Regions from separate parts of the Pseudoalteromonas 'SMAR' genome, predicted to be linked through region 2. Evidence: predicted binding sites of a transcription regulator. Region 2 holds the regulator's gene; the other holds the start of a gene.
The links. Region 2 encodes FliA, which starts transcription of late flagellar genes. Its sites were predicted from a motif close to CTAAAGNTNNNNNNNNNNNNGCCGATA; they were not measured.
Positions count from the first base shown of each region.

Region 1: pomA (flagellar motor protein PomA) is a predicted target of FliA. The motif match lies at 2,997-3,023, and genes of this name have one in related genera.

Region 1 is NZ_JBLWMW010000005.1:42,153-47,521, reverse strand. Features, by position in the region: gene dxs (1-deoxy-D-xylulose-5-phosphate synthase) at 1-1,548, opposite strand, end outside; gene ispA ((2E,6E)-farnesyl diphosphate synthase) at 1,706-2,605, opposite strand; gene xseB (exodeoxyribonuclease VII small subunit) at 2,605-2,844, opposite strand; gene pomA (flagellar motor protein PomA) at 3,079-3,846, shown strand; gene ACNKW2_RS03735 (flagellar motor protein MotB) at 3,849-4,778, shown strand; gene ACNKW2_RS03730 (hypothetical protein) at 4,985-5,369, shown strand, end outside.
Region 2 is NZ_JBLWMW010000010.1:39,405-44,773, forward strand. Features, by position in the region: gene flhF (flagellar biosynthesis GTPase FlhF) at 1-979, shown strand, start outside; gene ACNKW2_RS06380 (MinD/ParA family protein) at 972-1,832, shown strand; gene ACNKW2_RS06385 (RNA polymerase sigma factor FliA) at 1,835-2,569, shown strand; gene cheY (chemotaxis response regulator CheY) at 2,611-2,994, shown strand; gene ACNKW2_RS06395 (protein phosphatase CheZ) at 3,014-3,784, shown strand; gene ACNKW2_RS06400 (chemotaxis protein CheW) at 3,800-5,369, shown strand, end outside.

The sequences.
Region 1 (5,369 bases), on a different contig from region 2:
GTCCAGTAAGGTACCAAAGTTTAGAATGGCTAGTTTTTCACCTTCGCGGACTACTTTGGCTTTGCCTATTTCTAGCGCCGTCATGGTCTGACTGACTTCGGCACTGCCTGCGCTACCACGAGGATAACGTACAGCAGCTGGTTGCTGTAATAAATGACCAGTGTAAAGCATCTGACGACACTCATTTAAATCACTCGGGGCCATTATCACCAAATTAGGAATACAGCGTAGGAAGCTTAAATCGTAAGCACCTTGGTGAGTTTCACCATCAGCACCCACCACACCGGCGCGGTCAATAGCAAACAATACCGGTAAGTTCTGTAATGCCACGTCATGAATAAGCTGGTCGTATGCCCGTTGTAAAAACGTCGAGTAAATGGCCACAACGGCATTCAGGCCTTCACAGGCAAAGCCTGCACCCAGGGTCACGGCATGTTGCTCGGCAATGGCAACATCAAAATATTGCTGTGGATACTCTTTTGAGAAGCGCACTAGTCCCGAGCCTTCGCGCATGGCCGGGGTTATGGCCATCAGCTTGCTGTCTTCGGCGGCCATGTCACAGAGCCAGTCGCCAAACACTTTTGAGAAGGTCGGGGCACTAGGCTTGGATTTCGGTAGGCTGTGCACGCTAGGATCAAACTTAGGCACGCCGTGATAGCCAATAGGATCGGCCTCAGCAGGTTTGTAACCTTTGCCTTTTTGCGTCTTGATGTGCAGCAGTTGCGGGCCTTTCAAGCTGCGCATGTTACGCAGCGTGTCGACCAACATGCCAACATCATGGCCGTCGATTGGGCCAATATAGTTAAAGCCCAGCTCTTCGAAGAAAGTCCCCGGTATGATCATACCTTTCAGGTGTTCTTCCATTCTTCCAGCCAGCTCTTTCACCGGCGGTACCCCTGAAAGAAGCTTTTTGCTGCCTTCACGAATATTGGTGTAAAAGCTACCAGAAAGAATTTTTGCAAACTGGTTATTCAACGCCCCGACGTTTTCAGAAATTGACATTTCATTGTCGTTGAGGATCACCAGCATATCTGGATTGACGTCGCCAGCGTGATTCATGGCTTCAAATGCCATGCCCGCGGTCATGGCACCATCGCCAATCACCGCCACCGTTTTTCTGCCTAGGCCTTCTTTTTCAGCGGCAATGGCCATAGCCAATGCGGCAGAAATAGACGTACTTGAGTGACCGACACTAAAGGTATCGTATTCACTTTCGCCACGATAAGGGAACGGGTGGAGGCCATCTTTTTGGCGAATGCTGTGCATTTGGTCACGGCGACCCGTGAGTATTTTGTGGGGGTAGGCTTGATGGCCAACGTCCCAAACTAACCTGTCGGTTGGGGTCGAGTAGACGTAGTGCAATGCCACTGTAAGCTCAACGGTGCCTAAACCCGAAGCAAGATGGCCACTGCTTTGTGACACTGAATCGAGTAAGTAGGCACGTAACTCATCACTAAGCGCCATTAACTTGTGTTGTGGTAGTTGACGAAGCTGACTCGGTTCGTCAATTAACGCCAATAAAGGATACTTGCTGCTATCAAGTTTCATGGTAATTATCAGAGTCCTAAGCGAGCCTGTGCAAGCAAAATGGTATAAATTGGCACGACTCACTGCAAAGTTATTAAAATTCTTCAGCAACTGGTCATATTATTACGTTCACCAGTTTTTACAAAGCAATTGTGTCTTTTTTCTTACGCCTGAGTGCTTAATGATCTCTGGCAATAATATAATTGGCTAACGCCGCCAGGGTTTGCGTATTTCCTGGTACATCCTCTAAGGCTTGCAAGGCGGTATCTATCAACTGCTCTGCTTTCAGTTGTGCTTGTGGTAGTCCAAGTAATGCTGGGTAGGTCGCTTTGTTGTGACCTAGGTCCGAGCCTTGTGGTTTGCCCAGTGTAGCCGTATCGCCCTCAACATCAAGAATGTCATCTCTAACCTGAAAGGCCAGACCAATGGCGTTACCATAGGTACGCATGGCGCTACGCACTTGATCAGTGATGGTATCGCTGCGGCCGCACAGCAAGCCCAGTTCAATAGCGCTGTTCAGTAAGGCACCGGTTTTTAAGCGGTGAATACGCTCAAGTTCGTTGATGGTGATGGCTTTATCTGTGGCGGCGATATCAAGCGCTTGCCCACCCACCATACCTTGCAACCCTGAGGCTTTAGCCAACACTTGGATCATCTGCAGCTGCTGTTGCTGGCTGACTGCAAAGCAGTGATTGCTTAGCAACTCAAACGCTAAGGTTTGTAAGGCGTCGCCTGCTAAAATGGCCGTTGCTTCATCATACATAACATGACAAGTCGGGCGCCCGCGCCTGAGATCGTCGTCGTCCATGGCTGGCAAGTCATCGTGAACCAAAGAGTAACTGTGAATACATTCAATGGCTGCCGCAGCACAGTTAAGGTCTTCAGCATCAGCGCCAAACAGCTCACCAGTACTGAATACTAAAAATGGCCGTAAGCGTTTGCCGCCATTTTCGATGCTGTATCGAGTTGCTGCCTTGATGGTGTCATCGGTGTCGAGCTGTTGTGCAAAGTAATCGACAATGGTGCTTTCTACTCGAGATTTGGCACGTTCTAATTGTGTGTGTAGTTCGTTGGACATTATGCTTCGTTATCAAATGGCTTTAACTGCGCTTGTTCGCCTTCGCCCATTAAAATGGCAACCTGTTGTTCAGCTTGTTGGAGCTTTTGATTGGAGGCGTTGGCCAGCTTAATGCCGCGCTCAAACTGTTTTAATGCTTGGTCAAGCGCTAAACTGCCATTTTCCATATCTGCAACAATTTGCTCAAGTTCTTGCATGGCTTCTTCAAAGCTTAAGTTTTCTGGTTTTTTAACCGCCATAAGTAACATTGACCTGTAATATGAAAGTGCAGCAATTTTAGGGGGATTGGGCGCAGAGGTCAAAAAAACCCGCGACTTTTTGATCCCAGTGCGTATCGTCATCACAAGATCTGCTATAAACTCGCATTTTAAACACTTTTTAATATAATAGTGTTAAGTTGTAGCAAAACTTGCCGATAAACCGAATAATAATAACTGCGTGATTTATCACAAATAACTTCCCTCGGAGGACATGTGGATTTAGCAACGGTAATAGGGATCCTGGGTGCCATAGGTTTGATTATTATGTCTATGGTACTAAGTAGTGATGGCCAGGTCGCGATGTTCTATAACACGCCTTCCGTCGTTATCGTATTTGGTGGCTCGATCTTCATCGTGTTATCCAACTTTACCTTAGGTCAGTTCTTTGGCATCGGTAAAGTGGCCGCAAAGGCCTTTATGTTCAAAATTGAAACCCCAGAAGAATTGATCGAAAAAGCCGTTGAACTTGCTGACTCTGCTCGTAAAGGGGGCTTTTTGGCGCTGGAAGAAGCGGAAATTCCCAACCAGTTTATGCGTAAGGGCGTAGACATGCTGGTGGATGGTCACGATGCCGACGTGGTACGTGCTACCTTACAAAAAGACATTGCATTAACGACCAATCGCCATGAAATGGGGGCGGGATTATTTAAATCACTGGCAGATATTGCTCCGGCAATGGGGATGATTGGTACCCTTATCGGGTTAGTGGCAATGCTATCCAACATGGATGACCCTAAAGCCATTGGTCCGGCGATGGCCGTGGCACTATTAACCACTTTGTATGGTGCCTTCTTAGCCAACGTGGTTGCCATCCCAATTCAAACCAAGTTGGAATTGCGTAAAGACGAAGAAGAGCGCAACCAACGTCTCATTCTGGATGCGGTTTTAGGCATTCAAGATGGTCAAAACCCGAAAGTCATTGAAGGTATTCTGAAAAATTATTTACCTGAGTCTAAGCGTGGTGTCGAGGCCGAGGAGTAACTATGTCAGATGAAAAAGAATGTAAATGTCCACCGCCTGGGCTGCCGGCCTGGATGGGGACGTTTGCCGATCTGATGTCGTTGTTAATGTGCTTTTTCGTATTGCTATTGGCTTTTTCAGAAATGGACGTGCTTAAGTTTAAGCAGATTGCAGGATCCATGAAGTTTGCCTTCGGGGTACAAAACAAAATTGAAGTAAAAGACATTCCCAAGGGCACCAGTGTCATTGCGATGGAATTCACGCCGGGTAAACCTGAACCCACTCCCATTGAAACCATTCAACAGCAAACCGTGGAGATGACCCAGCAAATGCTCGAGTTTCAAGCGGGCGATGAGTCATCAGCTGGCGGTCGTCAAGAGCAGCGTGGTAATAAACGCGGCGGCGAGTCCTCCAGTACTGCCCAGCAACAGGCCTCTACACAGGCTGTTGCTTCTGCCGATCAAGAGCAAGTTAACGAGTTGGTGAAAAAGATAGCGCAGCAGTTAGAAAAGCAAATTATGGACGGCGCTATTGAACTGGAGTCACTGGGGCAACAAATCATTATCCGCATTCAAGAGAACGGCTCTTTTCCCGCCGGTAGCGCGTTTTTACAGCCCAAATTTGAGCCTGTGATTGAAGATATTGCCGAGTTACTTAAAGACGTACCTGGCGAAATCACCGTATCAGGCCACACCGATGATTTTCGCGTTACCAATGAGCTTTATTCCAATAACTGGGACTTATCTGCCACTCGAGCGGTGGCGGTAGCCAGCGTAATGGAGGGAGTTCCGGGTTTTGATAAAAACCGCATGGTGGTAGTAGGGCACGCCGACACTCGGCCGTTGGTTCCTAATGAAACCAACGCTGACAGGCGCCGCAACCGCCGTGTAGAGATTTCTATTCTGCAAGGCAAGCCGAAAGAGTCTGATCCCATTGAAGTAAGAGAAAATTAATTACATTTTATTGCCAAATGAAAGCGGATTAGCTATTGTTTTGCTTAGTGAAATTTTAAGGAGAAAACCCAGTGATTTTAACTCAAAAGCCGCAGAACTTCCGCTTACCAGGTGGCAATGGTCAAGGCGGCGACGATGACAAAGAAAATAACTAATCACACTTCAGCAATATGTTAGATTATTGGGAGCCGATACGGCTCTTTTTTGTGCAATATAGCATTCCTATTTCACTGCTGGCAGTGGTGTGTTGTGCGCTGCTTGGTGATATAAAAGCTTTGCGCTATGCTGCATTGATTGCAATATTCTATATTGTGGGCAACTTTACCGATGGTATCATTAGAGACTTTGATGATGATAAAGTCTACCGCTACTTCTTTTGGGCATTAAACGACATCATCTTTATGGCGATTATTGCTTATTGGGCAGTAAAAGATAAAGTCTATATGTGGCAAAGTGTGTTGGCACAAATCATCATTATTCCTGCGCCTTTGCTGCAGTTCTTTCGGCTAGTAGACCGACATTTGATGGACATGTCCTATTCTACTTACCTGTATCCAACTATTATTCCCATCGTCAATGTTGCCACCTTGT
Region 2 (5,369 bases):
CAGTGGTTTTGGCGATGAGCCAGCGCCAAATAAGCGCGCTAAGGGCGATGAAATGAGCGACATGCGTGAAGAAATGAATGCCATTCGTCAGCTTCTAGAGCATCAAGTTTCAGGATTAATGAAACAAGAAATGGCGCGCCGCGATCCAACTCGTGCATGCTTAGTTGACCGCCTAGAAGGTATGGGGATTGATAAAGATGTGGCAGAGCAAATGGCCTGCTTTATCCCCGATGATGTGTCACGCAAAGAAGCCTGGAACTCACTACTAAACATGGTGATCAACCAAATGCATACCACCAATAACGATATTTTACGTCAAGGTGGAGTGTTTGCCATGGTGGGCCCTACAGGTGTTGGTAAAACTACCACAGTAGCGAAGTTAGCTGCTCTGGGGGCACAAAAGTATGGTGCCGATAAAGTTGCCCTGATCACTACTGATACCTACAGAATTGGCGCGTACGAGCAACTTGCCACCTATGGCCGCATCATTGGTTGTCCAGTAAAACAAGTAAAAGATGCCAACGAACTTGCAGAAGTGCTTTATCATTTACGCAATAAGCGTCTAGTATTAATAGATACAGCCGGAATGAGCCAAAGAGATTTGCGCTTAACTGAGCAGTTGAATACACTTATGCGCAGTGCTCGCGTGGATATTCGTAGTTATCTTGTATTGAGTGCTACAGCGCAAATGAACGTGCTACAAGAAACCGTAAGACACTTCAAAAAAGTAAATTTAAGTGGCTGTATTTTCACAAAACTTGATGAAAGTCTAAGTTTGGGCGAGATTATTAGTATTGCGATTCAAAATCGCTTGCCAATAGGGTATCTTACTAACGGTCAGCGAGTGCCAGAAGACATTCGCGTCGCAAATGCTCAAAAGCTAGTCAGAAAAGCGGAGCAATTGTATTTAAAAAGAATAAAAGCACAGCACTCTCGACGTGTACCTGTAGCGTCAGAGTCAGTAGGAATGTATGATTAACACAGTTTTAGATCAAGCAAGTGGCCTGCGAAAAATGAGTCAAAGTAGCAACCAAGGTGTAAAAGTGATAGCCGTTACCGGTGGTAAAGGAGGCGTTGGCAAAACCAATGTTTCATTAAACACGGCCATCGCAATGGGACAGCAGGGCCAGCGAGTACTGGTGTTGGACGCCGACTTAGGCTTGGCAAACTGTGATGTCATGTTAGGCCTTAGGGTTGAGAAGAACTTATCTCATGTGTTATCAGGTGAGTGCGAATTAGAAGAAATTTTAGTGGAAGGCCCCGCTGGGATTAAAATTGTGCCAGCCACTTCAGGCTCGCAAAACATGGTTGAGCTTACCCCCGCGGAACATGCCGGCTTAATTCGAGCATTCAGTGAGCTTGATAGCCACTTTGACGTATTAATTGTTGACACCGCCGCAGGTATTTCTGACATGGTGTTAAGCTTTTCTCGCGCTGCCCAAGATGTGGTTGTGGTGGTGTGTGACGAACCTACCTCCATTACGGATGCATATGCACTCATCAAAGTGCTTAGTCGTGAGCATGGTGTCTATCGTTTTAAAATTGTTGCCAATATGGTGCGTAGCTTGCGTGAAGGACAAGAGTTGTTTGCTAAACTCTCCAAAGTAACAGATCGATTTTTAGATGTAGCCCTAGAGCTAGTGGCAACCGTGCCATTCGATGAAAACATGCGAAAATCGTCGCGGCGACAAAAGGCCATCGTCGATTTATTTCCAAGCTCACCAGCAGCTGTGGCAATTAAAGGATTGGCATCGAAAGCGGTTAAATGGCCAGTTCCACATCAACCTTCCGGTCATTTAGAATTTTTTATTGAGCAATTAGTGAATGGGTAATTATGGCTTCACCGGTCAATAGGGCGGCGGGATATCAAACTTCAGACCACATCCACAAAGTGGTCGAACGGCATGCTCCACTGGTAAAAAAAGTGGCTTGTCATCTTATTGCTCGACTTCCGGCTAGCGTGCAACTGGATGATTTAATCCAGTCTGGCATGATTGGATTAATTGAAGCCACAAAAAATTTTGATGCCAGTAAAGGGGCCAGCTTTGAAACCTTTGCTGGCATTCGTATTCGTGGCGCTATGCTGGATGAAATGCGGCGTGGTGACTGGGCACCTCGTTCGGTTCATAAGAATAGCCGGATGGTAGCTGAAGCCATATCAGAACTCGAAGCAAGCCTCGGGCGAGAGCCAAAAGACACTGAAATAGCTGAAAAACTTGATATTACGCTAGATGAGTACCATCATATTTTACATGATGTAAATGCCAGCAAAGTCATAGGAATTGAGGATTTAGGGGTAGATGAGGATGTTATAACCCCTGCCAACAGTGACTTTGCGCTAGACAAACCGTTTAATAACGTTAAAAATGAACGTTTTAATTCGTCATTATTGGAAGCGATAAAATCATTACCAGAGCGCGACGCTTTGGTATTATCACTTTACTACAACGACGAAATGAATTTAAAAGAGATTGGCGCCATTCTCGATGTCAGTGAATCTCGAGTAAGTCAAATTCACGGTCAGGCAATGATTAAGCTAAAAGCAAAAATCAATGACTGGATAAATTAAAGTAAATAAATAGTTGGGTTCGAACCTCACTGGAGGAAGTTTTGGATAAGAACATGAAAATTCTCGTGGTTGATGATTTCTCTACTATGAGAAGAATAATCAAAAACCTATTAAGAGATTTAGGCTTTACCAATGTTCAAGAAGCTGATGATGGTAGTACAGCACTTCCGATGCTACAAAATCAGGAGTTTGACTTTGTAGTCACTGATTGGAATATGCCAGGAATGCAGGGCATCGACCTGCTGCGCGCCATTCGTGCAGATGAGAAGTTAAAACACATTCCAGTGCTAATGGTAACGGCGGAAGCAAAGAAAGAGCAGATCGTAGCGGCGGCGCAAGCTGGGGTTAATGGCTACATCGTTAAACCGTTCACAGCAGGTACACTAAAGACCAAGCTTGAAAAAGTATTTGAGCGGTTAGGCTAACAGCAAGGGGGAATGGCCTATGTCTGTGAATGCTGCGCCTCAAATCACACTTGAACAAGCAAAACAGCTAGTAGAGTATCTCGAGCAAGGTGAGCAAGAAAAAGCTGACCAACTTATTTTAGAGGCTGCAAATAAAGAGCAATCAGAGCTTTTCGCTGAGGTCGGTAAGTTGACTCGTCAACTTCATGAGTCGTTAAAAAACTTCGAGCTAGATACGCGACTGGCTGACCTGACCACAGAGGCCATACCGGATGCCAAGCAACGTTTAAATTACGTCATGGAACTGACGGAGAGCGCTGCCAACAAAACCATGGACGCGGTGGAAGAAAGTTTGCCATTAGCACAAGATTTGGCCGAAGAAATAGCACAAATAAAGCCCACATGGGATCGTCTAATGAATCGAGATATCGAGCTTGGCGAATTTAAATCTCTGTGTCACGATCTTGACAGCTTTATGCAGTCGTCTAAAACCCGTACCGATGAACTACAAAGCTTGATGACCAATGTGTTGATGGCCCAAGATTATCAAGATTTGACGGGCCAGGTAATTCGACGCGTTATTGAGCTGGTAAGAGAAGTCGAAGACAGTCTCATTAACCTATTAACTGTGTTCAGCAATGGCGATGAAGAACAGTTACGGGCACAAACGAAAGAAAATGAAGTAAAAACATCAGAGACTGTTAATGAATTGTCTGGGCCTGAAGGCCCTATTATTGATGCTGAATCGCGAGATGACGTGGTATCAGGTCAAGATGAAGTCGATGACTTGTTATCTAGTTTAGGCTTCTAGTTGGAGAATGAGAGTATGAGCTTTGAAGTCGATGAAGATATCCTCCAGGACTTTCTAGTTGAAGCGGGTGAAATTCTAGAGTTACTATCAGAACAGCTTGTAGAACTAGAAAACAATCCTGAAGATAAGGAACTTCTCAACGCAATTTTCCGTGGCTTCCATACCGTGAAAGGGGGAGCTGGGTTCTTAGGCATGACAGAACTTGTCGATGCCTGCCATGGTGCGGAAAACGTGTTTGATACCTTGCGACAAGGCCAAAGAACAGTCACCTCTGAATTAATGGACGTTATCTTGCAATCGCTTGATACCATTAATGAGATGTTTTCGTGTATTCAAAGTCGTGAGGAACCAGAAGCGGCTGATCCAGAGTTACTGAAAACGCTACATAAGCTCAGCCAACCAGAGTCAGAAGATGAAGCTGCCGAAGAAGCGCCAGCTGCAGCAGCTGATCCCGAGCCTGAACCAGACCCAGAGCCTGAGAGCCCATCTGTTAGTGCAGACGATGTGCTTTTTGACGTTGACGACACTAGCAGCGATGATGCCGGCGGCATCGACGAAATTACTGAAGAAGAATTTGAAAACCTGTTAGATGAGCTCCACGGCTCAGGCAAAGGGCCAGCACCGACTTCTTCAGAGCCTGCAGAACAAGATCAAAGTGTTAGCGACGACGGCGACATTACCGACGACGAATTTGACAGTCTATTAGACGAGCTGCATGGCGTGGGTAAATTTGGTGGTGCCACCAATGTTGAGCCACCTAAAGCGGCTCCTGAGCCACCTACTGCAAGCCAAATCTCTAGCTCTGATGACGATGAAGAAATTACCGACGATGAGTTCGAGGCGCTGCTAGATGAATTACATGGCAAGGGTGGTGCGCCGAAGCCAGTAGACGAGCCTGCTGCAGCGCAGCCCAGCAAACCTGAGCCTGTGGCGGCTAAACCAGCGCCGAAGCCTGAGCCAAAACTGGCAGCAAAACCCGCAGCAAAACCTGAACCGAAAGCAGCCAAGCCCACTGAAGCCCCAGCTGCCGAGCCGAAAAAAGCCGCTGCTGCGCCAGCTAAAAAGCCAGCGCCACAGGCAGAAACCACCGTTCGCGTTGATACTAGCCGGTTAGACGAAATCATGAATATGGTGGGCGAGCTAGTGTTGGTGCGTAATCGCTTAGTGAGCTTAGCCAATAACAGCAACAGTGAGAGTATGGGGAAAGCCATTTCGAATTTGGATGTTGTTACGGCTGACTTGCAAGGCGCGGTGATGAAAACACGGATGCAGCCAATCAAAAAAGTATTTGGCCGCTTCCCACGCGTTGTAAGGGACCTTGCTCGTAGCCTGAAAAAAGAAATTAACCTGGTTTTGGAAGGTGAAGACACCGATTTAGATAAAAACCTTGTGGAAGCATTGGCCGACCCTCTGGTTCACTTGGTTCGCAACTCCGTTGACCACGGCATCGAGATCCCAGATATTCGAGAAGCCGCAGGCAAACCGAGAACGGGTACTGTCACCTTATCTGCATCGCAAGAGGGCGATCATATCCTGCTAACCATCCGCGATGATGGTGCCGGTATGGATGCTGAGAAACTGAAGA